3 regions of the Streptomyces sp. RLA123 genome follow, and region 1 is predicted to be linked to each of the others. Evidence: riboswitches for the same ligand, from Rfam matches in the RefSeq annotation. Region 1 holds a riboswitch; each other region holds the start of a gene.
What was found. Region 1 has a riboswitch for thiamine pyrophosphate ahead of RV983_RS35350 (purine-cytosine permease family protein). Riboswitches for the same ligand answer to the same signal wherever they lie in the genome.
Positions count from the first base shown of each region.

Region 2: it holds a riboswitch for thiamine pyrophosphate, as region 1 does, so the genes downstream of both, RV983_RS11315 (thiamine ABC transporter substrate-binding protein) here and RV983_RS35350 (purine-cytosine permease family protein) in region 1, are expected to answer to the same signal.
Region 3: it holds a riboswitch for thiamine pyrophosphate, as region 1 does, so the genes downstream of both, thiO (glycine oxidase ThiO) here and RV983_RS35350 (purine-cytosine permease family protein) in region 1, are expected to answer to the same signal.

Region 1 covers NZ_JBWDOR010000003.1:7,725,729-7,733,011, forward strand. The annotation lists partial or broken gene qcrB (cytochrome bc1 complex cytochrome b subunit) at 1-6, shown strand, start outside; gene RV983_RS35330 (YdeI/OmpD-associated family protein) at 215-823, shown strand; gene RV983_RS35335 (class I SAM-dependent methyltransferase) at 1,152-1,892, opposite strand; gene thiE (thiamine phosphate synthase) at 1,979-2,665, opposite strand; gene thiM (hydroxyethylthiazole kinase) at 2,662-3,474, opposite strand; gene RV983_RS35350 (purine-cytosine permease family protein) at 3,571-4,977, opposite strand; TPP riboswitch at 4,969-5,062, opposite strand; gene RV983_RS35355 (YceI family protein) at 5,199-5,783, opposite strand; gene RV983_RS35360 (SDR family oxidoreductase) at 5,951-6,697, opposite strand; gene RV983_RS35365 (FAD-binding protein) at 6,804-7,283, opposite strand, start outside.
Region 2 covers NZ_JBWDOR010000003.1:2,542,663-2,549,945, forward strand. The annotation lists gene RV983_RS11305 (ABC transporter ATP-binding protein) at 39-1,064, opposite strand; gene RV983_RS11310 (ABC transporter permease) at 1,064-2,695, opposite strand; gene RV983_RS11315 (thiamine ABC transporter substrate-binding protein) at 2,755-3,831, opposite strand; TPP riboswitch at 3,823-3,927, opposite strand; gene rlmN (dual-specificity RNA methyltransferase RlmN) at 3,987-5,093, opposite strand; gene RV983_RS11325 (hypothetical protein) at 5,337-5,960, shown strand; gene RV983_RS11330 (GNAT family N-acetyltransferase) at 6,612-7,283, opposite strand, start outside.
Region 3 covers NZ_JBWDOR010000003.1:5,802,344-5,809,626, reverse strand. The annotation lists gene RV983_RS26520 (hypothetical protein) at 1-361, opposite strand, end outside; gene metF (methylenetetrahydrofolate reductase [NAD(P)H]) at 418-1,335, opposite strand; gene thiE (thiamine phosphate synthase) at 1,458-2,123, opposite strand; gene RV983_RS26505 (Rv2175c family DNA-binding protein) at 2,265-2,630, opposite strand; gene RV983_RS26500 (NAD(P)/FAD-dependent oxidoreductase) at 2,754-3,965, opposite strand; TPP riboswitch at 4,047-4,159, shown strand; gene thiO (glycine oxidase ThiO) at 4,155-5,312, shown strand; gene thiS (sulfur carrier protein ThiS) at 5,318-5,518, shown strand; gene RV983_RS26485 (thiazole synthase) at 5,525-6,325, shown strand; gene pknB (Stk1 family PASTA domain-containing Ser/Thr kinase) at 6,485-7,283, shown strand, end outside.

The sequences.
Region 1 (7,283 bases):
CGTCACGCGGCGGGCAAGGGGCCGTGTCCTCCGGTCGGCAGGCTCGGGAGTGGAACCGCGGACAGCCGTCAGGCGACGGACGGCTGACGGGATCGCCGTCGGCTGCCCCTGGCGCCCTCGGCATCGGATGGTCTTCTCGGCCGGTGGCGCTCGGCGGCGGTCGGCACTACGGACACGCCACCATTCTGCACCCGAGGTTGTGTCCGAATGTGTCATGGCAATCGGCCGGGTGTGGTTCGCTGCCGGGGTGACTCAGGACTTGGAAACCGTTGCATTCGAATCCGCCGAGGCATTCCAGGCATGGCTCGGCACGAACCACGCCGTCTCGTCCGGTATCTGGCTCAAGCTTCGCAAGAAGGGCCCCGGAATCGTCGCGCTGGACTACGCCCAGGCGCTCGACGTGGCACTCTGCTACGGCTGGATCGACGGCCAGAAGGCCGCGTTCGACGACCAGTGGTGGCTCCAGCGGTTCACCCCGCGCAAGCCGCGCAGCAAGTGGTCCAAGGTCAACCGGGACAAGGTGGCCGCCCTGATCGAGCAGGGCCGGATGCATCCGCCGGGGCAGGCCGAGGTCGACCGTGCCAAGGCGGACGGCCGCTGGGAAGCGGCCTACGACGGCGCGAAGACCGCCACGGTGCCGGACGACCTCACGGCGGCGCTGACCGCGGACCCGGCCGCGGCGGCGTTCTTCGAGACATTGGACCGGCAGAACCGCTACGCGATCCTGTACCGGGTCCAAGACGCCAAGAAGGCCGAGACCCGGGCGCGCCGGATCGAGAAGTACGTAGCGATGCTGGCGAAGGGCGAGAAGCTGTACCCGTAGTCACGGAGAGGGACCGTGGCCGTGTGGCGCCCTGGAATCCCGGCACGTCGACGGGCCCCGGCAGCAGTCACCAGGTGCCCGGATTGAGCGTAACGAGACGTCAGAGGGACCGAGCAGGCGCACCGCTCAGGATCGGGAGACCCCCCGAGAGCGGGGAGCGATCCCGTACGACCCCTCATCAGCACTGGGCAGCGACCAAGGTCGCTGCCCAGACTGCAAGTGGCCCTGCACAGCCACACCGATCACGTCAGCCAGCGAAGGACTTCGAGTGCAGACCACCGGGGCCTGTCCGGGGAGGGGATGCCCTCACGTCTCGGTGCGGCGGAACTTACGGTTTGTGGGTGACCCAGAGCAGTTCCGCCGGCCAGCGGTGTGCCCAGTCGGGTGGGTCGGTTTCGTTGTAGCCGTTGGTTGTTCCGAGTTCGGGCCGTGGCTCGATGAGGTCGTCGATGATGAGACCCGCGCCGCGCAGGACCTTGACCCAGTCGCCGTAGGTGAGCTGATAGCTGGTCGCGCCGTCGCCTTCGCCGATGGTGTTCAGCCCGAAGTAGTCCTGCTGCAGCGTCGTGGTGACGCGGCCGGCGGCTTCGTCGTAGCAGGCTTCGAACCATGGGCTGGCGACGTTGAACACCAGGCGCCCGCCTCGGCCCAAGACGCGTGCGGCCTGCGGGACAGCCAGATGCGGGGGCGCCCAGCTGAGCCCACCGAAGTCGCAGAACACCAGGTCGAAGCTGTCGGCGGCGAAGGGGAGTCGTTCGGCGGCGCCTTGCACCAGCGGGTAGCGGGCGGCTCCCATCGCCCCGGCCGCTGCGGCGAGTTGGGCTTCGGACAGGTCGAGCCCGACCACGGTGGCGCCCTCGGCGGCGAGCGCCCTGGACCACTGGCCGGCGCCGCAGCCGAGTTCGAGGACGCGCTTGCCGGTGACGCCGCCCAGGGCGTGCAGGTGCGCGTCGGGGATGGAGTACATGCCCCACAGCCGGGGTGTGGCGCCGATTTGCGGGTCGTGCTCGTGCTGGTAGGCGCTGCTGATCCGGTTCCAGAGCCGCCGGTTGGCGGAGATGCTGTCCACGTGCCGACTCCAGCACTACGTGCCGGGGGCGGTCAACACCTTTAGGACACTGGCCGGCCCGCGCCTCGGTCCGGCCCTGGCTCGGCTCATGATCCGCGGGACGAACCCTGAGCCGGCACGCGGCCCCAGGCGAGGGCGTACGCGCGGGCCGCGGCACGGGGGTCCTCGGCGGCGCAGATGCCGGACACCACGGCCGCCCCCGCGGCCCCGGCCTCCCTCAAGCGGGGGAGGTCGTCCGGGGTGACGCCGCCGATGGCCACGGCGGGCAGCGTGCTGAGCCGGGCGAGGCGGGCGAAGCCGTCGAGGCCGAGCGAGGGCGGAGCGTCCGCCTTGGTCCGGGTCGCGTGCAGCGCGCCGATGCCGACGTGGTGGACGCCCGCCGGATCCCGGGCGGCGGCGCGCAGTTCCTCGGGGGTGGCGGCGCTGAGGCCCAGAACCGCGTGCTCCCCGATCAGTTCGCGGACCGCGGCAGGAGGCAGATCCGACTGGCCGATGTGGACGCCCGACACACGCACACCGGCGGAGCGAGCGGCCAGGAACACATCCACCCGGTCGTTGACGATCAACGCCACGTGCTCCGGGAGGACCGCGGCCACCTCTGTGACCGTCCGCAGGAAGTCCCCGCCGTCCGCGTGCTTCTCACGGATCTGCACCGCGGTGACGCCCCCCGCCACCGCCGCGGCGACGGTCCCGGCCACGCCGCGGCCCCGGGACCCGCACTGGGCCGCGTCCGTGACCAGGTAGACCGACAGATCGACCGGGGCCGGTGTCACGACAGCGCCGCCCGCTCGGTGATGTCCGATTCCCGGAGCGCGGCGAGCGCGTCCAGGAAGGCCACGGCGAAGCTGCCGGGCCCGGAGGCCGCCTTCGCGGCCGGCTCGGCGGCGACCGTGTACGCGGTCACGGCGGCCACCGTCGAGGCGAACCGGTCCTCGTCCACCGCCGCGAAGGCCGCCATTACGGCGCCCAGCGCACAGCCACCACCCGTCACGCGGGTCAGCAAGGCGTCACCGTTGGCGATACGGACCGTGCGCCCGCCGTCGGTGATGAGGTCCACGGGCCCGGAGACGGCGACCACGCCGCCGGTCGCACCGGCCAGGCGCCGCGCCGCTTCCTCCGCGGCCTCGACGCCGTCGGAGGAGTCCACCCCACGGCCGCCGCCACCCGCTCCCGCGAGCGCGATGATCTCCGAGGCGTTGCCGCGTACGACCGTCGGCCGCAGTTCCAGGAGCTCTCGCGCCAGCGCGGTGCGCACCGGCAGCGCGCCGACGGCCACCGGGTCGAGCACCCACGGAGTGCCGGCCGCTACGGCCGCCTGCGCGGCCTCGACCATGGCGGACCGCTGCTCGGCGTGCGGGGTGCCCAGGTTGACCAGGACGCCCGAGGCGATCCCGGCGAACGGACCGGCCTCCCCGGGAATGTCGACCATGGCGGGCGAAGCGCCCAGCGCCAGCAGGACGTTGGCGGTGAACCCCGTCACCACCGAGTTGGTCAGGCAATGGACCAGCGGGGAGTGGGCCCGTACACGCGTCAGTGCCTGCGCGGCGAAGGCGATGTGATCGGCGGCGGAAGTCGGCGGCATGGGGTGTCGCTCCTTGGGGGGACGGACGATGGCGCGTACGCGGTCGGCGGCCGCTTCGGGCGCCGGCTCGTGAGGGGGCGCGGGCGAGCGGGCGGCTCAGCGTTTCGGGCGGTGGCGCAGCCGCAGCGGCGCGTACACCGCGAGGGCCACGAGGAACGCCACGTAATACGAGAGGTCCGCGCCGTGCAGGGACTCCGCCACCGGGCCGACGTACAGGCTGGTGTCCATGAACGGCACGGCCGCGGCGAAGGCGGCGGCGAACGCGAGCACGGCCGGCAGGCCCGGCTGCGGACGGTCGGTCTCGGCGGCGAGGTCGATGTCGGCGCCTTCCCGTGCCCGTGCCCGGGCCAGCCAGTCGACGATGACGATTGCCACGAACCCGGGAATCCAGTAGCCGACGAACAGCAGCACGTTCTGGAAGCGGGCGGTGGTGTCCGCGGCGTGCATCCACAGCACCAGGGGGAAACCGAGGGCGGCGGCGAAAGCGGCCGCCACGGGGCGCGGAACGCGCACTCCGACGGTCTGGAGGGCCAGGGATCCGCTGTAGTCGTTCATGGCGTTGCTGCACAGGGCCGCCAGGGCCACGGCGAGCAGTCCGAACGCGCCCAGCGGTCCACCGCCCAGCAGTTCGGCCACGCCCGCGGCGGTCTGGTCGGTCAGGACGGACGCGCCCCACAGCCCGAGGGCCTGGACGGCCACGAAGGACACCACCAAGCCGGTCACGGTGTACCAGAACATGCGCGGGCGGGAGGTGGCGCGTGGCAGGTAGCGGCTGAAGTCACTGGCGTACGGAGCCCAGGACAGGGCCAGACTCAGCGCGATGGTGCTGGTCAGGACGAACGCGCCGCCCCGGTCCGCACCGTGGGCGGAGCCGGTGGCAGCCGGGTGGACGCCGTCGAGCAGCTTCCAGGCGATCAGCGCGAACGCGGCGGCGAGCACGAAGGTCATGACGATCTGGAGCCGGTGGATGGCCTCGTAGCCCAGGACGCCGAGAGCGCCCTGCCCGAGCATCATGACCAGGACCCCGAGCCAGAACGGCAGGCCGCACAGCCGGGCCAGCGCGTCACCGCCGAAGAGCCCGATCAGCGCGTCCCAGGCGACCGAGGACAGCCACTGCAGGATGCCGGGCAGCGCGACGGCCCGGCCGAAGGCGAGCCGGGCCAGCGGCAGCTGGCCCGCACCGGTCCGGCTGCCCCAGGTGCCCAGGTAGGCCGTGGGTACCGCGCCGATCACGGTGCCGAGCACGACGGCGGCGAGCGCGGTGGCGAAGTCCAGGCCGAGGGCTATGCCGATGGTGCCGGTGAACACACCGGTCATCGTGAGATTGGGTGCGAACCACACGGTGAACAGGCGTCCCGGGCCGCCGTAGCGGTTGCTCTCGGGGACCGGCCGTATGCCGTGCGCTTCGATGCGGAGATCGCCGGCGGCCGCCGGCATGCGTCCGTCGAAGACGGTCTGCCGGCTGTCGGCGGGCAGACCGCCGGGAACATGCGTCAAAGGCATGGAAGACATCCCTCCGCCAGTGCGAACTGGTTCAGGTTCGACGGGTGTGATCTCAGCCCTGGATGGGGCACCCCGTGTCCGGTACGACGGACAGACTAACCCGATCACGCTGCTCAGCGCGTTGATAGGAGGGCATGACAACAGAAGGGCCAACGGTCAAAGCGGTCGTATGCCGTCACATCGCAGCGGCAGGCCGGCACGGCGGGCGGCCGCGATCCTCGTCAAAGGGCGTCCGGCAGCTCGGGTCGCACCGCGCAGATGCCGAGGGTCAGCGTGACCGTGTCGCCGATCAGCAGGTCCCGCGCGCCCAGTGACGTGTTCCGGTTGAGTCCCCAGTCGGAACGCCGCAGCGTCGCCGTCCCCTGGAAGCCGACGCGGTGCGTCCCGTAGGCGTCCCTGCCGACCCTGCCGGATGCGAGGTCGATGTGCAGGGGCAGGACGACGTCCTTGATCCGCAGGCTGCCGGACATACGGAACCGGTCCTCACCGAGGTGCACGATGCCGGTGGACCGGAACGCCATGAGGGGGAACATCGCGGAGTCGAGGTAGTCGGGGCCGGTGAGCTGCGCGTCCCGCTCGCGCATGCCCGTGCTCAGGCTGCCGGTCTGCACGCTCATGTAGGCCCTCGACCGGTGGGGACGGCGTCCGTCGAGCGCGAGGAGCCCCTCGAAATCGGTGAACCTTCCGCGCAGGTTCGCGATCATCGCGCGCCGGACGGAGAAACCGATCGTGGTCCTGAGGGGGTCGATCAGGTAGACGCCGCTCAGCGCGTCGTGCGGACCCCTGCCGGAAATACGCCATTCCACGAGGTTCCCGGGCAGGGCGGGCCGGGTCCGGGGCCATCGTGCCGTGGGCGCCCCGTCGGCACACCGCCCGGGCCTGCCGGTGGGGACGCGCACGTGCCGCGGGGTGAAGCCGCGGCCCAGATGCCGGTGGCCCCTGCCTCCCGGCGGGCAGGGGCCATCCGTGAACGTCACTTCTGCTGCGCGAACCAGTCGGCGAACCGGGTCTCGGCGAGCTGCGCGCCGGCACCGGGCACGAGCGAGGCATCCTCCAGCTCGGACCCGAAGTACGGGGCGTGCGGGTCCGCGACGACCTTGCGGGGGTCGTTCTGGGCGGTAAGCACGTCGCGGACCAGCTCGTCGAACCGGAACGTGTCGGGGCCGGCGATCTCCACCATGCCGTCGAGGGGGGTGCCGGCCGCTGTGCGGGCGACGGCGGCGGCCACGTCGTCGGAGTGGATGGGCTGGAACTTGACGGGAGCGACGCGCACCGTGTCACCTTCGGTCGCCGAGTCCGCGATGCCGTTCATGAACTCGAAGAACTGCGTGGCGTGGACGACGGAGTACGGGAGGCCCGACGCCTTGATCAGCTCCTCCTGGGCCAGCTTGGCACGGAAGTAGCCGTTCTCCGGGAGCCGGTCCGTACCGACGATGGAGAGTGCGACGTAGTGGGTGACACCGGCCTCCGCAGCCGCCCTCAGGAGGTTGGTGGTGGCGGTGCGGAAGAAGTTCATCACGGCCTCGTCCTCGAACGAGGGCGAGTTGGAGACGTCGATCACGGTCTGCGCGCCCTGGAGAGCCTCGGCGAGGCCCTCTCCCGTCAGTGTGTTGACGCCCGTGTTGGGCGAGGCCGCGACGGCTTCGTGCCCGTGTTCGCCGAGCTTGCGGACGACCTTCGAGCCGATGAGCCCGGTACCGCCGATGACGACGACCTTCATGGGGGATCCTCTCGGAGAAATCTGTGGCTAGGGAAAAGACCGGGCGGGAACCCTGCCTGTGACAGGTGCCCGGCGGGCTCGCGCGGGAACCCGCGCGAGCCGGGCGTCACTCGGCGAGCTTGCCCTCGGTCGAGACGTCCTCCATCAGGGAGGCGATCTCCTCCGGGATGGCCGGAATGCTCTCGCGGGTGACTCCCGTGGTCGGGGACCAGACGAGATTCACCTGGAAGGCGGCGTCCAGGTGCGGGTAGTCGCTGCGGTTGTGACAGCCGCGGGTCTCGCGGCGTTCGAGCGCCGATTCGAGGGTGGCCCGCGCCGCCAGGGCGGCGGCCTTCATGTCGAAGGCGTGCGCGAGGTCCTGGAAGCCGGCGATGTCGGGGTGGACGCCGACGTCCGCCATCCGCTTCTCGATCGCGGAGAGTTCCTCCAGCCCGGCGAGGAGTCCCTGTTCGTCGCGGACGACTCCCGCGTGCTCGGTCATGGTGTTGCGGATGGCGCGCTGGAGTGCGCGGACGTTCTCGGGGCCGTCCGCCGCCAAAAGGCCGTCGATCTCGGCACGGGCATGCGCCACGGCGGACGCCGACCG
Region 2 (7,283 bases), 5.2 Mb from region 1:
TGACCGGACCGCCGACGCACGGCGAGCAGCGCGAACCCTCAGGCCCCGAGCACCACGACCTCGTCGGCGGCGAAGGCGACACCGACCGTCTCCCCCTCGGCAGGCGCGTCACGCAGGGCGCACGAGGCCTCCAGGCGCGGCCCGCCCGCGGGCTCCAGCAGCAGCGTGACCTGGTCACCGCGGAAGGTGCGCGCGACCACCGCGCACGGCAGCCCCTCTTCGGCGGGCACGAGCCGCACCCCGGCCGGGCGCACCAGGAGCCGGCCGGGCCCCTGCGGCGATCCGGGCGGTACAGGGATCTTGCCCCAGGGGGTGTCGGCGGCGTCTCCGGTGACGGTCACCGCCGGCACGTTGCCGAATCCGAGGAAGCGGGCCACGAACTCCGACGCGGGCCGCCGCCACACCTCCAGCGGCGTGCCGGCCTGCTCGACGTGCCCGTCACGCATGACGACGACCCGGTCGGCGAGCGCGAAGGCCTCGCCCTGGTCGTGGGTGACGGCCAGCACGGTCGTGCCCAACCGGCGGAAGAGCTGGCGCAGTTCGACCACGAGACGCTCGCGCAGACCACGGTCGAGCTGCCCGAGCGGCTCGTCCAGCATGAGCAGCCGCGGTTCGGGCGCCAGCGCGCGGGCCAGCGCGACCCGCTGCTGCTCACCGCCCGACAGGGATGCCACGGCGCGCCGCTGCGCGCCGGGGAGCCCGACCAGCTCCAGCAACTCCCCCACCAGGCGGTCGCGTTCGCCCCGCACCGTCCCGCGTATGCGCAGGCCGAAACCGACGTTGCCCGCGACGTCGTGCTGCGGGAAGAGCTGGTGGTCCTGGAACATCAGGCCCACCCCGCGCCGGTGCGCCGGCACGCCGCTCTGGTCCCGGCCGCCGAGCAGGACGCGACCGGCGTCGAGCGGTTGCAGCCCGGCCACGGCGCGCAGCATCGTGGACTTGCCGCCGCCACTGGGTCCGAGCACGCACACCGTCTCGTGCTCGGCGACCTCCAGGTCCACGGCGTCCAGGACGGCCCGTCCGCCGAAGCGCACGGTGGCGCCGTCCAGTCTCAGCAGGGTCATCAGAACTCCCCCGTCCTGTCGTCGCGGTGGCTGCCGTGGACACGCAGCCGTTCCAGTGCCAGCAGCGCGCCCGCGCACACCAGCATCAGCACGGTGCTCAGCGCCATCGCCTGCCCGTGGTTGAGTTCGCCGGCCCGCCCGAGCAGGCGGGCCACCGCGACCGGCAGCGTGGGGTTGTCGGGCCGCGCGATGAAGACCGTCGCCCCGAACTCGCCCAGAGAGACGGCGAAGGCGAAACCCGCCGCCACCAGCAGAGCCCGCCGTACCAACGGCAGATCCACCTCGCGCCAGGCGCGCAGCGGCGACGCCCCGAGCACCGCGGCCGCCTCGCGCAGCCGCTCGTCCACCGCACGCAGCACCGGCAGCATGGTGCGCACCACGAAGGGCACCCCGACCAGCGCCTGGGCGAGGGGCACGAGGATCCACGAGGACCGCAGGTCCAGCGGGGGTTCGTCGAGTGTGATGAGGAAGCCGAAGCCGATGGTGACGGCGGAGGTGCCCAGCGGCAGCATCAGCAGCGCGTCGAAGCCGCGGACGAGCCGGCCGGCGCGCCGGGTGAGCGCGGCCGCCGCCAGACCGCCGACGACCAGGGCGATCGCGGTGGCCGCGGCCGCGTACTCCAGCGAGTTCCACACGGCGCTCACCGGAGCGACCCCGAAGGTGCCGCCCCCCGCCCCCGCGGAGCCGAGCGCACGGTAGAAGTCCAGCCCGTATCCACCGGGTCCGTCCAGTGACCGTTCGACCAGGACGCCGAGCGGCACCAGGATCAGCAGCGCGGCCGCTCCGAGCGTCCCGGCCAGCAGCCCCCACTCGCCCGCGCCGCGCGGCCGCCGCGCCGTTCCGGACGGGTCGACCAGCCGCAGCGCGCTCTCGCGGCGGCGTACGGTCCGGGCGTGCACGGCCAGGATGCCGACCACGGCGGCGAACTGGACGATCGTCAGCACGGCGGCCGTCGGCAGGTCCAGCAACTGGGCCGTCTCACGGTAGATCTCCACCTCCAGGGTGGAGTAGGCGGGCCCGCCGAGGATCTGCACCACCCCGAAGGACGTGAAGGTGAAGAGGAACACCATGACCGCGGCCGCCGCCACGGCCGGCGCGAGCGCGGGCAGCGTCACTCGCCGCCACGCGCCGAACCGCCCGGCGCCCAGCACCCGGGCGGCCTCCTCCTGCCGAGGGTCGAGCTGCGACCACAGGCCGCCCACGGTGCGTACGACCACGGCATAGTTGAAGAAGACGTGCGCCAGCAGGATCGCCCACACGGTGGTGTCCAGACGCACGCCCCACAGCTCGTCCAGCAGCCCGCCCCGGCCCAGCAGCGCGAGGAACGCCGAGCCGGCGACCACCGTGGGCAGCACGAAGGGCACGGTCACCACCGCCCGCAGCAGATGCCGCCCGGGGAAGTCGAAGCGCGCGAACACATAGGCGCCCGGCAGGGCGATCGCCAGGGTGAGCGCGGTCGAGGCGGCCGCCTGCCAGCAGGTGAACCACAGCACGTGCAGGATGTCGGGGTCGCCCAGCACGTCCGCGAACCGGCCCAGGCGCCATCGGCCGCCCTCGCGGAGCCCGCGGGTGACGATGGCGGCGACCGGGTATCCGAAGAACACCGCGAAGAAGGCGGCCGGCACGGCCATCAGGCCGAGCCGTACGGCGTGCGGCCGCAGGGCGGCCGCCCTCCTGCGGGTCGCTCCGGTTACTTCAGCACGAGCGAGGACCACGTCTTGACCCACTGCTCACGGTTTTCGGCGATCTTCTTCGGCTCGACGGTTGCGGAATCGCCGATCGCGGGCGCGTACTTCGTGAAGACCTCGGGCAGCTTCGCGTCGTCCCGGGCGGGGTTGACGAACATGCTGAGCGGCATGTCCTCCTGGAAGGTGCGGCTCAGCAGGAAGTCGACGAGCGCCTTGCCGCCCTCGCTGTTCTTCGCGCCGTCCAGCAGCCCGGCGAACTCGATCTGCCGGAAGCAGGTGGCCGTCGCCACCCCCGTCGGCCCCTCCTGGGGCTGCTTCTTCAGCGCGAGCACCTCGGCGGGCGGGCTGGACGCGTACGACACGACCAGCGGCTTGTCGCCCCTGCCGCCGCCCGCGCCGGAGAAGTCGTCGTAGTAGGCCTGCTCCCAGCCGTCGACGACCTGGACGCCGTTGGCCTTCAGCTTCGTCCAGTAGTCCTGCCAGCCCTCGTCGCCGTACTTCGCGGTGGTGGCCAGCAGGAAAGCCAGGCCCGGGGAGGAGGTCGCGGCGTTCTCCGTGACCAGCAGGTCCTTGTACTCCGGCTTGACCAGGTCGTCGAAGGTCTGCGGGACGGGCACCTTGTGCGCGGTGAACCAGGCGCGGTCGTAGTTGACGCACACGTCGCCGAAGTCGATGGGCGTGACGCGGTGCTGTGCGGCGTCGAGCTGGAGGGCGGCGGGGACCTTGTCGAGGTCCTTCGCCTCGTACGGCGTGAACAGGCCGTTGTCCAGGGCGCGGGAGAGCAGGGTGTTGTCGACGCCGAAGAAGACGTCGCCCTGCGGGTTGCCCTTGGACAGCACGGCCTGATTGACCGCCGCGCCGGCGTCGCCGCCGCGCAGTACCTTCACCGTGAAACCAGTCTGCCGCGTGAACTCCTGCAGCACGGCCTTGGAGGCGGCGAAGGAGTCGTGGCTGACCAGGGTGACGGTCTTGGAGGCGCTGCCGGCGGAATCATCGCCTCCGCCGCAGGCCGCGAGGGATGCCGCGCCGAGCGCGACAACGAGGGCGGTGCCGGCGGCACGCCGACGGATGGTGCTCATCAAGTGACTCCCTACGCCGGTATGACCCGGATCAGGTTCGAGGGTCTGCGGCCGTGCCGCACTCTCAGCGCTGTGTGCGCTCCCCTGTCGGATGTTCTCTTGTCGATCGTCCACGGCAAACAGCCACAGACGACCGTCACCCTAGCAAGCGCCTGTCAGCGCTCGGAAGCCGCCAGCTGCCCGCAGGCCCCGTCGATCTCCTGGCCCCGGGTGTCCCGCACGGTCACCGGCACGCCGTGCGCCTCCAGGGCCGCGACGAACGCCCGCTCGTCCTCGGGCCGCGACGCGGTCCACTTCGAGCCCGGCGTCGGGTTGAGCGGGATCAGGTTGACGTGCACGCGCTTTCCCTTGAGGAGCCGGCCCAGCCGATCGGCGCGCCACGCCTGGTCGTTGATGTCCCGGATCAGCGCGTACTCGATCGACACGCGGCGCCCGGACACGTCCGCGTAGTGCCACGCGGCGTCCAGCACCTCGCGCACCTTCCAGCGCGTGTTCACCGGCACCAGGGTGTCGCGGAGCTCGTCGTCGGGCGCGTGCAGCGACACCGCGAGCCGGCACTTGAAGCCCTCGTCGGCGAAACGCAGCATCGCCGGCACCAGGCCGACCGTGGAGACGGTGATGCCCCGCTGCGACAGCCCCAGCCCGTCCGGCTCGGGGTCGGTGAGCCGGCGGATGGCGCCCACCACCCGCTTGTAGTTGGCCAGCGGCTCGCCCATGCCCATGAAGACGATGTTCGACAGCCGCGCCGGCCCGCCCGGGATCTCCCCGTCGCGCAGCGCGCGCATGCCCGCCACGATCTGGTGCACGATCTCACCGGTGGACAGGTTCCGGTCCAGCCCGGCCTGCCCGGTCGCGCAGAACGGGCAATTCATGCCGCAGCCCGCCTGGGAGCTGATGCACATCGTCACGCGGTCCGGGTAGCGCATCAGCACCGACTCGACCAGCGTCCCGTCGAACAGCCGCCACAGCGTCTTGCGCGTCGTGTCGTTGTCGGTGCTGCTGTGCCGCACGACCGACATCAGGTCCGGCAGCAGCCCCTCCGCCAGCTTCCCGCGCGCCGCCGCAGGAATGTCCGTCCACGCGGCCGGGTCGTCCGCGTACCGCGCGAAATAGTGCTGCGACAGCTGCTTGGCCCGGAACGGCTTCTCCCCCAGCTCCGCGACCACCTCCCGCCGCTCGTCGGGCGTGAGGTCGGCAAGGTGCCGCGGCGGCTTCTTGGCGGCGCGCGGCGCGACGAAAGTGAGTTCTCCAGGTGCAGGCATGGTCCGTCCAGTGTCGCAGATCGTTTGGGGCGCCCCAGGTCGGATGGGTGAGGCCCCCGTCACTCTCCGGTGTCCCCTGCCGACCTCGGCCGGCCTTGACCGACCTTTCACGGCCCGCAGACGGCCCGGACGACGCGGTCCGCGCCGCGAGGGGGCGACTGCGAGCAGCCCACACGCCCGTCCGGGCGCCGGCGCGCCGAAATCCCGTCGCGCTCCTCGCCCCGACGAAGAACAATTCCCGTCATGGGGACGGACATATACGGGTTCATAGAGTGCCGCTGGGATCACTGGCTGGACGAAGACGACCGCGTCTGGTTCAGGGCCATCGACCTCATGCATCTCTACAACGGGCGCTCCTACGTCGCCTTCGGGTCCCTGTTCGGTGTCCGCGACACCACCTCCTTCCGCCCGCTTGCCGATCTCCGCGGCCTTCCGTCCGACGTGTCGCGGGAGACCCTCGCCGACTTCGAATCCTGCGGCTCGGACCTGCCCGACGCGTCCTGGATCACCTGGGCGGAACTGAAGGCCGCGGACTGGGAGGAGATCGCGAACGAGGTCGACGACTGCATTCACGAGTACCGCCGTAGCCCAGACGGGACCTGGGTGATGCACGGGCAGAACTCCGGCCTCACCCGCTTCGCCGAGCTCTCCGGTCATACCGACCACGACACCCTCTACCACGCGGGCAGGGTCTACGCCGAGGGCACCGAGTGGCCGGACGGCGACCGCCTCTTCCGCATCGGCCGCCTCCGCCGCAAGGATGCCGTGCCGGACAGGGACTGGGCCCCCGTCTGGTCGGTGATGCGAACACTGGCGAACCTGCACGGCGACGAGGGCGTCCGCCTGGTCGTCTGGTTCGACGGCTGACCCGCCCTGGCTTGAGCTCGACAGCCGGCCGCGTCAAGAAGTCGGGCTTCGGCGATGAGCCCGAGCACCGCTTTACACGCTCGACCGGGGTCCCATGGGTCGTCAGGCGGTCGGCCATGGGCTCTCGGAAGACCTCCAGGCCGAAGGACTCGAAACTATGGCCCCACACCGCTGAGTACCGCGTGCCGTCCTCGGTGAGCAAGCCGACGCCCATCGTGGGCTGGTGCCACGGCCCGAAGTCCCACTCCTCGACCTCGGTCCCATCGTCACCGCAGCTCAGCGGGTGATAGGTCACCTCCGCAAGGCGCGCAGACTTTCGACAGATCTCTCGTATTCATCCTCAGTGAGTTCGGGCGACGGCATCTCACCATCGTGGCCCTTCATCCGCCCAGACATCACAGGTTCTTCTCATCCCACACGAGGCCCAGTTCCGTCTCCGTCCAGCGGCCAGCCTGACGGAGGTGGTGCTGATGGCGCCCAGCCAACTCGTGGAGCCGTGCAGGGCGTAGTCGTTTGTCCGCTGCCATCACGTCATCGGGCCCTGATTGGCTGATCATGCAGCCCTGCACCGGGGGTAACAGCAGCCGCTGACGCACCGACAAGCATGTCGATCCCCACGGGCGATGATCCCTGCGACACCACGTACCCCGGTCACTGGACGTCGAGCGCCCACCGCACGTACCGATCTTTGGACACGAACCCGGCCTTCTCGTAGATCCCGAACGCCCCACTGGGATTCGCCGAGTCCACGCTCAGGCTGGCCTTCCCGTAACCATGAGCGGCGGCGCTGCGCAGCGCGTGCGCGATCAGCCCGCCGGCGACTCCGCGCTTGCGGTATTCCCGGAGCGTCCCGATGAGCATGAAGTAGGCCTCGCGCACGCCGGTGGCCGCCGTGTCGGCGTCCCACGACATGGTCACCAGCATGCCCGCTGGGGCTCCGTTCGCCGCGTTCCGGAGCAGAAAGCTGACCTCGGGCCGGAAGCTGTGATTGGTGATCTTGTTCTTCCAGGCGTCCACGGGCACCGGGACGCTGCCCCAGTGGTCCTTGAACGCCTCGTTCCGGATCATCCGGAACTCCTCGTCGTTCTGCTCCGACCACGGCTCGACCCGCAAGCCGTCGGGGATCGCCGTGTCCGGGATCGCGTCGCGCAGCGGGTGCTCCATGGACTGGGAGTAGCGGGCCGGCGCGAACCCCTGGGAGCGGAAGAGCCGGGCCGCGCCAGGGACGTGCTCGCACTGCTGGGCCTCGACCACGAGCTTGAGCGTCGGGTGATGCTGCGCGTGCAACGCCTTCGCGCCCGCTGTCCCGGCCTCCAGCAACAC
Region 3 (7,283 bases), 1.9 Mb from region 1:
CGCGCGCGCCCCGGCCGCGGCGTCCGCCGGCGCGGCGCGAGGCCGGCGCGGGCTCGGCAGCGTCGTCGGCGGCATCGGTGTCGTCGCTGTCGGGGTCGTCACCCTTGGGGACGTTGAGGGCCCAGCCCTCGACGAAGCCCCGCCGGTAGGAGAGCGTGACGAAGGTCTGGCCGGTGCCGAAGGCCAAGGCGCCCAGCACGATCACGACGACGGACGGCATGTAGACGCCGAGGACGACGCCCATGAATCCCCCGAAGGCGAGCAGCCGCCACCTCAGCCGGGCCTTGTACTGGAGCAGTACTTCGCCGAGCAGCCACAGCGCGACCACCCCGAAGGCGATGTAGAGCACTGTGTAGGCCATGAGAGCACTTCCTCACCGTTCACCGTCGTCGGCCCACCGGGGCGGCGGCTCCGCCCTCACGGCCTCTGGTGCAGTCCCAGATTCTCGTAGATTTCCAACGACGCCGTGGAGTGATTAAGGGTAATGAAGTGCAGTCCGGGAATGTCCTCGGCCATCAGCCGCCGACACATCTCCGTCGCGTACTCGACCCCGATCGCCCGCACCGCGGCCGGATCGTCCTTGACCGCGAGGATACGGTCCGCGAGCTCCGGCGGGAAAGGCGCGTTGCCCAGCTGCGCGAAGCGCTCGATCTGGCGCACGTTCGTGACCGGCATGATCTCCGGGATGATCGGCGTCTCGCAACCGCCCTTCCCGACCCGGTCACGCAGCCGCAGGTAGTCCTCGGCGTCGAAGAACATCTGGGTGATGGCGTAGTCGGCGCCCGCACGGCACTTCGCGATGAAGTGACGCGTATCACTCTCCCAGTCGGTCGAGCGCGGGTGCATCTCCGTGAAGGCCGCGACACCGACGCAGAAGTCGCCCGACTCCTTGATGAGCCGGACGAGTTCGTAGGCGTAGTCCACGCCCTCGGGGTGCCGCTGCCACTCCCCGAGCGGGTCGCCGGGCGGGTCGCCGCGCAGCGCGAGCATGTTGCGGATCCCGGCGTCGGCGTACTGGCCGATGATGTTGCGCAGCTCGGCGACGGAGTGGTCGACCGCGGTCAGATGCGCCACGGGGGTGAGGGTCGTGTCGGAGGCGATGCGCTCGGTCGCCCGGACGGTGCCGGAGCGGGAGGTGCCGCCCGCGCCGTAGGTGACGGAGACAAAGGTGGGGCCGACCGCCTCGATGCGGCGGATGGCGTCCCAGAGCGTCCGCTCGCCCTTCTCGGTCCTCGGTGCCATGAACTCGAAGGAGTACGAGCGCTGCCCCGAGGCCAGCAGTTCGCGAATGGTGACCGCGTGATCAGTCCTGGTGGAAGCGGTTCCGAGGGCCATGCGCCTCAGGCTAGCCGCGGGGGCCTGCGGGCCCCAACAGGACGCGGGGAAATGTTCACTCCCTGGACAGGCCGGGCACGCCCTACGGGGCGCCCGCCGTCCGGGACGCCGGCGCGCGCCGCTCAGCCGGTGTACGAGCGGACCCGTTTGGCCAGCTCGGAGGCGGCGGCGCCGGGGTCCTCGGCCTCGGTGACGGCCCGGACCACGACGACCCGCCGGGCGCCCGCGTCCAGCACCTGCCCGACGTTCTCCAGGTCGATGCCGCCGATCGCGAACCACGGCCGGTCCGTACCGAGCCCCGCCGCGTACCGGACGAGGCCGAGCCCCGGCGCGGGACGGCCGGGCTTGGTCGGGGTGGGCCACACCGGCCCGGTGCAGAAGTAGTCCGCACCGGGCTCCACGGCGGCCGCGGCCGCCTCGGACTCGGAGTGGCAGGACCGTCCGACGACCGGGGAGTCCCCGCCGGAACCGAGGATCGCCCGCGCGGCTGGGACCGGCAGGTCGCCCTGGCCCAGGTGCAGGACGTCGGCACCGGCCGCGTGCGCCACATCCGCGCGGTCGTTGACCGCAAGGAGGGCCCCGTGCCGCCGGCACGCGTCACCGAGGACCGCGAGGTACTCCAGTTCCTCGCGGGCCTCGATGCCCTTGTCGCGCAGCTGCACGACGTCGACCCCGGAGGCCAGCACGGCGTCCGCGAAGGCGGCGAACTCCGCGATGCCTCCCTGGCGCCGGCGGGCGTCGGTGCACAGGTAGAGCCGGGCGTCGGCGAGCCGCGCGCGGATGCTCATGCGGTGGGGTCCCCCTCAGGTGCGGCTCGTGCGTTTCGTGCAGTACATGCGGTTCGTGCAGTACGTGCGGTGCAAGCGTTGGCTGCGGTGCGTACGGTACGGGCAGCGCCCGCGGTGGGTGCGGTGGAGGGGCGGGGCCGCTCAGACGGCCAGCGCCTGGGCCCGGCGCTTCACCTCGGTCCCGCGGTTCTCGCACAGGGCCTGCACCGGAGTGCCGGGCAGGCTCTCGTCGGGGGTGAACAGCCACTCCAGGGCTTCCTCGTCGCTGAACCCGTCGTCCTTGAGCAGGTTGAGCGTGCCGGCGAGGCCCTTCACGATCTTCCCGTCGCCGATGAAGTCGGCTGGGACCATCAGCACCCTGTTCTCCCCGCGGCGCACCGCGATGAGCTGTCCTTCCTTGATCAGCTGGCGGACCCGGGTCACCTCCACGTCGAGCTGCTCGGCGATGTCGGGGACGTTCAGCCAGGAGGGTACGAGGGCATCAATCTTTGCGTCGATCTCGGTCACAGGACAAGCGTGCCATCCCGGACCCGTACCGCGGTACTCGTGGCGTCCACCAGGGGCACGCGGGGCGCTCCGGAAGGTGCTGCCGACGGCGGGCCGACCGGCCGTCCGGCCGCGTCCGGAGCGTCACAGGACGGCGGCCCGGAGCTGCACCGCGGGGTCGGCCACCAGGGTCCGGTCGAGACGGGCATCCCGGGCGATGAGCTTGCGGGCCTGTGCCAGGTCGCGCGGACGGCCCACCGCGAACAGGGCGACGAGCACATCGCCGCGCAGCCACAGCACGGACCAGGCGAGGCCCTCCGGGTCGCCCCGCAGCAGCATCTCGTCGGAGTCGACGTGGTGTCCCGCGTACTGGACGAAGCGCCCGAACTGCTCGGACCAGAAGTACGGGACGGGGTCGTAGACCTCGTCGCCGCCCAGAATGTTGGCGGCCGCGGTGCGGGGTCCCTGGACCGCGTTGTCCCAGTGATGGATGAGCAGCCGCTCCCCGTAGCGGGCGGAGGGGAAGGAGGCGCAGTCCCCGACGGCGTACACGTCGGGCACGGAGGTGCGCAGCCGGTCGTCGGCGAGTACCGCCCGGTCCGGGCCGAGGTCGACCCCGGAGCCGGCCAGCCATCCCGTCGCCGGCCGGGCCCCGATGCCGACGACGACGGCCTCCGCGGCGATCACGCTGCCGTCGGCGAGCCGCACGAGGCCGGGCTCGACCGCGGCGACGGAGGCGCCCGTGCGCAGTGCGACGTCCGCCTCCGCGTACCAGCCGCGCATCCGGTCGGCGATCCGCTCGGGCAGCACACCCGCCAGGGGCCGGTCGGCGGCCTCGACGACGGTCACGGCACAGCCCGCGTGCCGGGCGGCGGTGGCGAACTCGGCGCCGATCCAGCCCGCGCCGACCACGACGACCGTGTTCCGCGCCTCCAGGACGGGCCGCAGCCGGGCGGCGTCGTCCAGGGTGCGCAGTACGTGCACGCCGGGCACACCCTCGCTGCCGGGCAGCGTGACCGGTTCGGCGCCGCTGGCCAGGACGAGCTTGTCGTACTCCACCGGGCCCGCGTCCGTGAGCAGTCGGCGCTCCTCCGCGCGCAGCGCGCTCGCGTGCCGGCCGAGGAGCAGCTCGACGCCGATACCGCCGAAGTCCACGTCCAGCAGCGCGCCCGGACCCTCGTCGGCGCCGAAGAGGACGCCCTTGGACAGCGGGGGCCGGTCGTAGGGCGGATGCCGCTCCGCGCCGATCAGCGTGATCGTGCCGCCCCACCCCTGCTCGCGCAGGGACACGGCGGTCTGCACCCCGGCCATCCCGGCCCCGACGACGACGGCTCGCTGCTCGCTGCTGCTGGTCACGCGATCACCGTAACGCCGCGCGGCGCGCGCCCCGGTAGCGGCGCCCTACTCGCTCCCAGGAGTGCGTACTAAAGTGGCGGTCGAAGCACTCGCGGGAGCCCGGCGCACCGGGCTGAGAGGGCGGCTGGCCGGCCGCCGACCGTACGAACCTGATCCGGGTCATGCCGGCGAAGGGAGGAGCGGTACATCGTGCGAGGTCATGACAGGTCCGACGTCGTCGTCATCGGTGGCGGGATCATCGGACTGGTCACCGCCTGGAGGGCGGCCCAGCGCGGATTGCGCACGGTCGTCGCCGATCCCGATCCGGGCGGCGGCGCCGCCCTCGTGGCAGCCGGGATGCTGGCCCCCGTCACCGAACTGCAGTACGGCGAGCAGGCCCTGCTCGACCTGAACCTCGCCGCGATCCGCCGCTATCCGGCGTTCGCGGCCGAGCTGGAGGAGACCACGGGCCTGGACCTCGGCTACCGGGCGTGCGGCACCCTCGCCGTCGCCCTGGACGTCGACGACCGGGCCGAGCTGCGCGAACTGCACGCGTTCCAGACCTCCTTGGGGCTCCGTGCGGAGTGGCTGAGCGGCCGGGAGTGCCGTCGGCTGGAGCCGATGCTCGCGCCCGGCGTGCGCGGCGGCCTGCGCGTCGACGGCGACCACCAGGTCGACCCGCGGCGGCTGGTGGCGGCGCTGCTGCGGGCCTGTGAACTGTCCGGGGTGGTGTTCCGCCGCGCCGCGGTGACCGGCGTGGACGTCGCCGGCGACCGGGCGCGCGGCGTCGTGCTCGACGACGGAACGGCGCTGGCCGCGGGGCAGACCGTGCTGGCCGCCGGGAGCCGCAGCGGCCTGATCGGCGGGCTGCCGGAGCGCCTGCTGCCACCCGTACGCCCGGTGAAGGGCCAGGTCCTGCGGCTGCGGGTGCCCGCGGCGTACGCGCCCTTCCTGTCCCGCACGGTCCGGGCGGTGGTGCGCGGCGCGCACGTCTACCTCGTGCCGCGGGAGAACGGCGAACTGGTCGTCGGGGCCACCAGCGAGGAGATGGGCTGGGACACCACGGTGACGGCCGGCGGCGTGTACGAGCTGCTGCGCGACGCCCACGAGCTGGTGCCGGGCCTCACGGAACTGCCCCTGGTGGAGACGGTCGCGGGACTGCGGCCCGGCTCCCCCGACAACGCCCCGATGCTGGGCCGCAGCGCCCTGGAGGGCCTGCTCGTGGCCACCGGCCACCACCGCAACGGCGTGCTGCTCACCCCGCTCACCGGCGACGTGATGGCCGAGGTGCTGACGGGCGGGGAACCGCCCGAGGTGGCCCGCCCCTTCTCCCCCGGCCGTTTCACACCCCAGGAGCAGTACGTATGACCGCGATGACCGTCTCCGTCAACGGCGAGCCGCACGAGGTGACGCCCGGTCTCACCCTCGACCGGCTGGTCGCCGGGCTGACCACCGCCGCCTCCGGTGTCGCCGCCGCGCTCAACGAGACCGTGGTGCCGCGCGGGCAGTGGCCCGCCACCGCGCTGAGCGACGGCGACCGCGTCGAGGTCCTCACCGCAGTACAGGGAGGCTGACCGCACATGGCCGACGACCCGCTGACCATCGCCGGAACGGCCTTCGGCTCCCGTCTGATCATGGGGACCGGGGGCGCGCCGAGCCTGGAGGTGCTGGAGCAGGCGCTGCTCGCCTCCGGCACCGAGCTCACCACGGTCGCCATGCGGCGGCTCGATCCCACGGTCAAGGGCTCCGTGCTGTCGGTGCTGGCCCGCCAAGGCGTCCGCGTCCTGCCCAACACCGCCGGCTGCCGGACCGCGGGCGAGGCCGTCCTCACCGCCCGGCTGGCCCGGGAGGCGCTGGGCACGGACTGGGTGAAGCTGGAGGTGATCGCGGACGAGCGCACGCTGCTGCCCGATCCGGTCGAGCTCCTGGACGCGGCCGAGACCCTGGTCGACGACGGCTTCACGGTGCTGCCGTACACCAGCGACGACCCGGTGCTGGCCCGCCGGCTGGAGGACCTCGGCTGCGCCGCGGTCATGCCGCTGGGCTCTCCCATCGGCTCCGGCCTCGGCATCCGCAACCCGCACAACTTCGAGCTGATCGTGGAGCGGGCCGCCGTGCCGGTGATCCTCGACGCGGGTGCGGGCACGGCGTCCGACGCCGCCTTCGCGATGGAGCTGGGGTGCGCCGCCGTCATGCTCGCCTCCGCGGTCACCCGGGCCCAGGAGCCGGTGCTGATGGCCGAGGCCATGCGCCACGCCGTGGAGGCCGGCCGGCTCGCCCACCGTGCGGGCCGCATCCCGCGGCGACGGCACGCCCTGGCCTCCTCGCCGTCCGAGGGCGTCGCCGCCTTCGACCCGGAGCGGCCGGCCTTCGGCGCCTGAGGCACCGCGCCCGGCGCACCCTGGGTGACGTGCGGTGGTCCGGCGGGCGACCGGTGCACCGCGTCACGGTTTCGTGTCGGTACCGCACGACCGCGGCACAACGTTGCCGTGTTAGCCCAAGCGGGTAAGGCGAACACCGTAAACTGCACGTTTGTGGATATGACCCTTCAAGACCCGCTGGTCGGGCGCACGCTCGACGGCCGCTACCGGGTGGAAGCCCGGATCGCGGTCGGCGGGATGGCGACGGTCTACCGAGCGCTGGACACCCGTCTGGACCGTGTGCTCGCGCTGAAGGTGATGCACCCGGCGCTGGCGGCCGAGCCCGGCTTCGTGGAGCGCTTCATCCGCGAGGCGAAGTCCGTGGCACGGCTGGACCACGCCAATGTGGTGCAGATCTACGACCAGGGTGCCGACGGCACCTATGTGTACCTGGCGATGGAGTACATCGCCGGCTGCACTCTCCGGGACCTGCTGCGCGACCGGGGCGCGCTGCCGCCCCGTGCGGCGCTGGACATCCTGGAGCCCGTGCTGGCGGCCCTCGGCGCCGCGCACCGGGCGGGCCTGGTGCACCGCGACATGAAGCCGGAGAACGTCCTCATCGGCGACGACGGCCGGGTGAAGGTGGCGGACTTCGGCCTGGTCAGGGCCGTGGACGCGCACACCTCGACGACCTCGACCACCGGCGTCGTGCTGGGCACCGTGTCCTATATGGCACCGGAGCAGATCGAGAGCGGCACGACCGACCCGCGCAGCGACGTGTACGCCTGCGGAGTGCTGCTCTACGAAATGCTCACCGGCGGCAAGCCCCGGGCGGGCGGCACGCCGATGCAGGTGATCTACCAGCATCTGAACGAGGACATCCCCGCGCCCTCGGCCACTGTGCCGGGACTGGCGCCGCGGCTGGACGACCTCGTGGCGAGCGCGGCGGCCCGGGGGCCCGCGCTGCGTCCCGCGGACG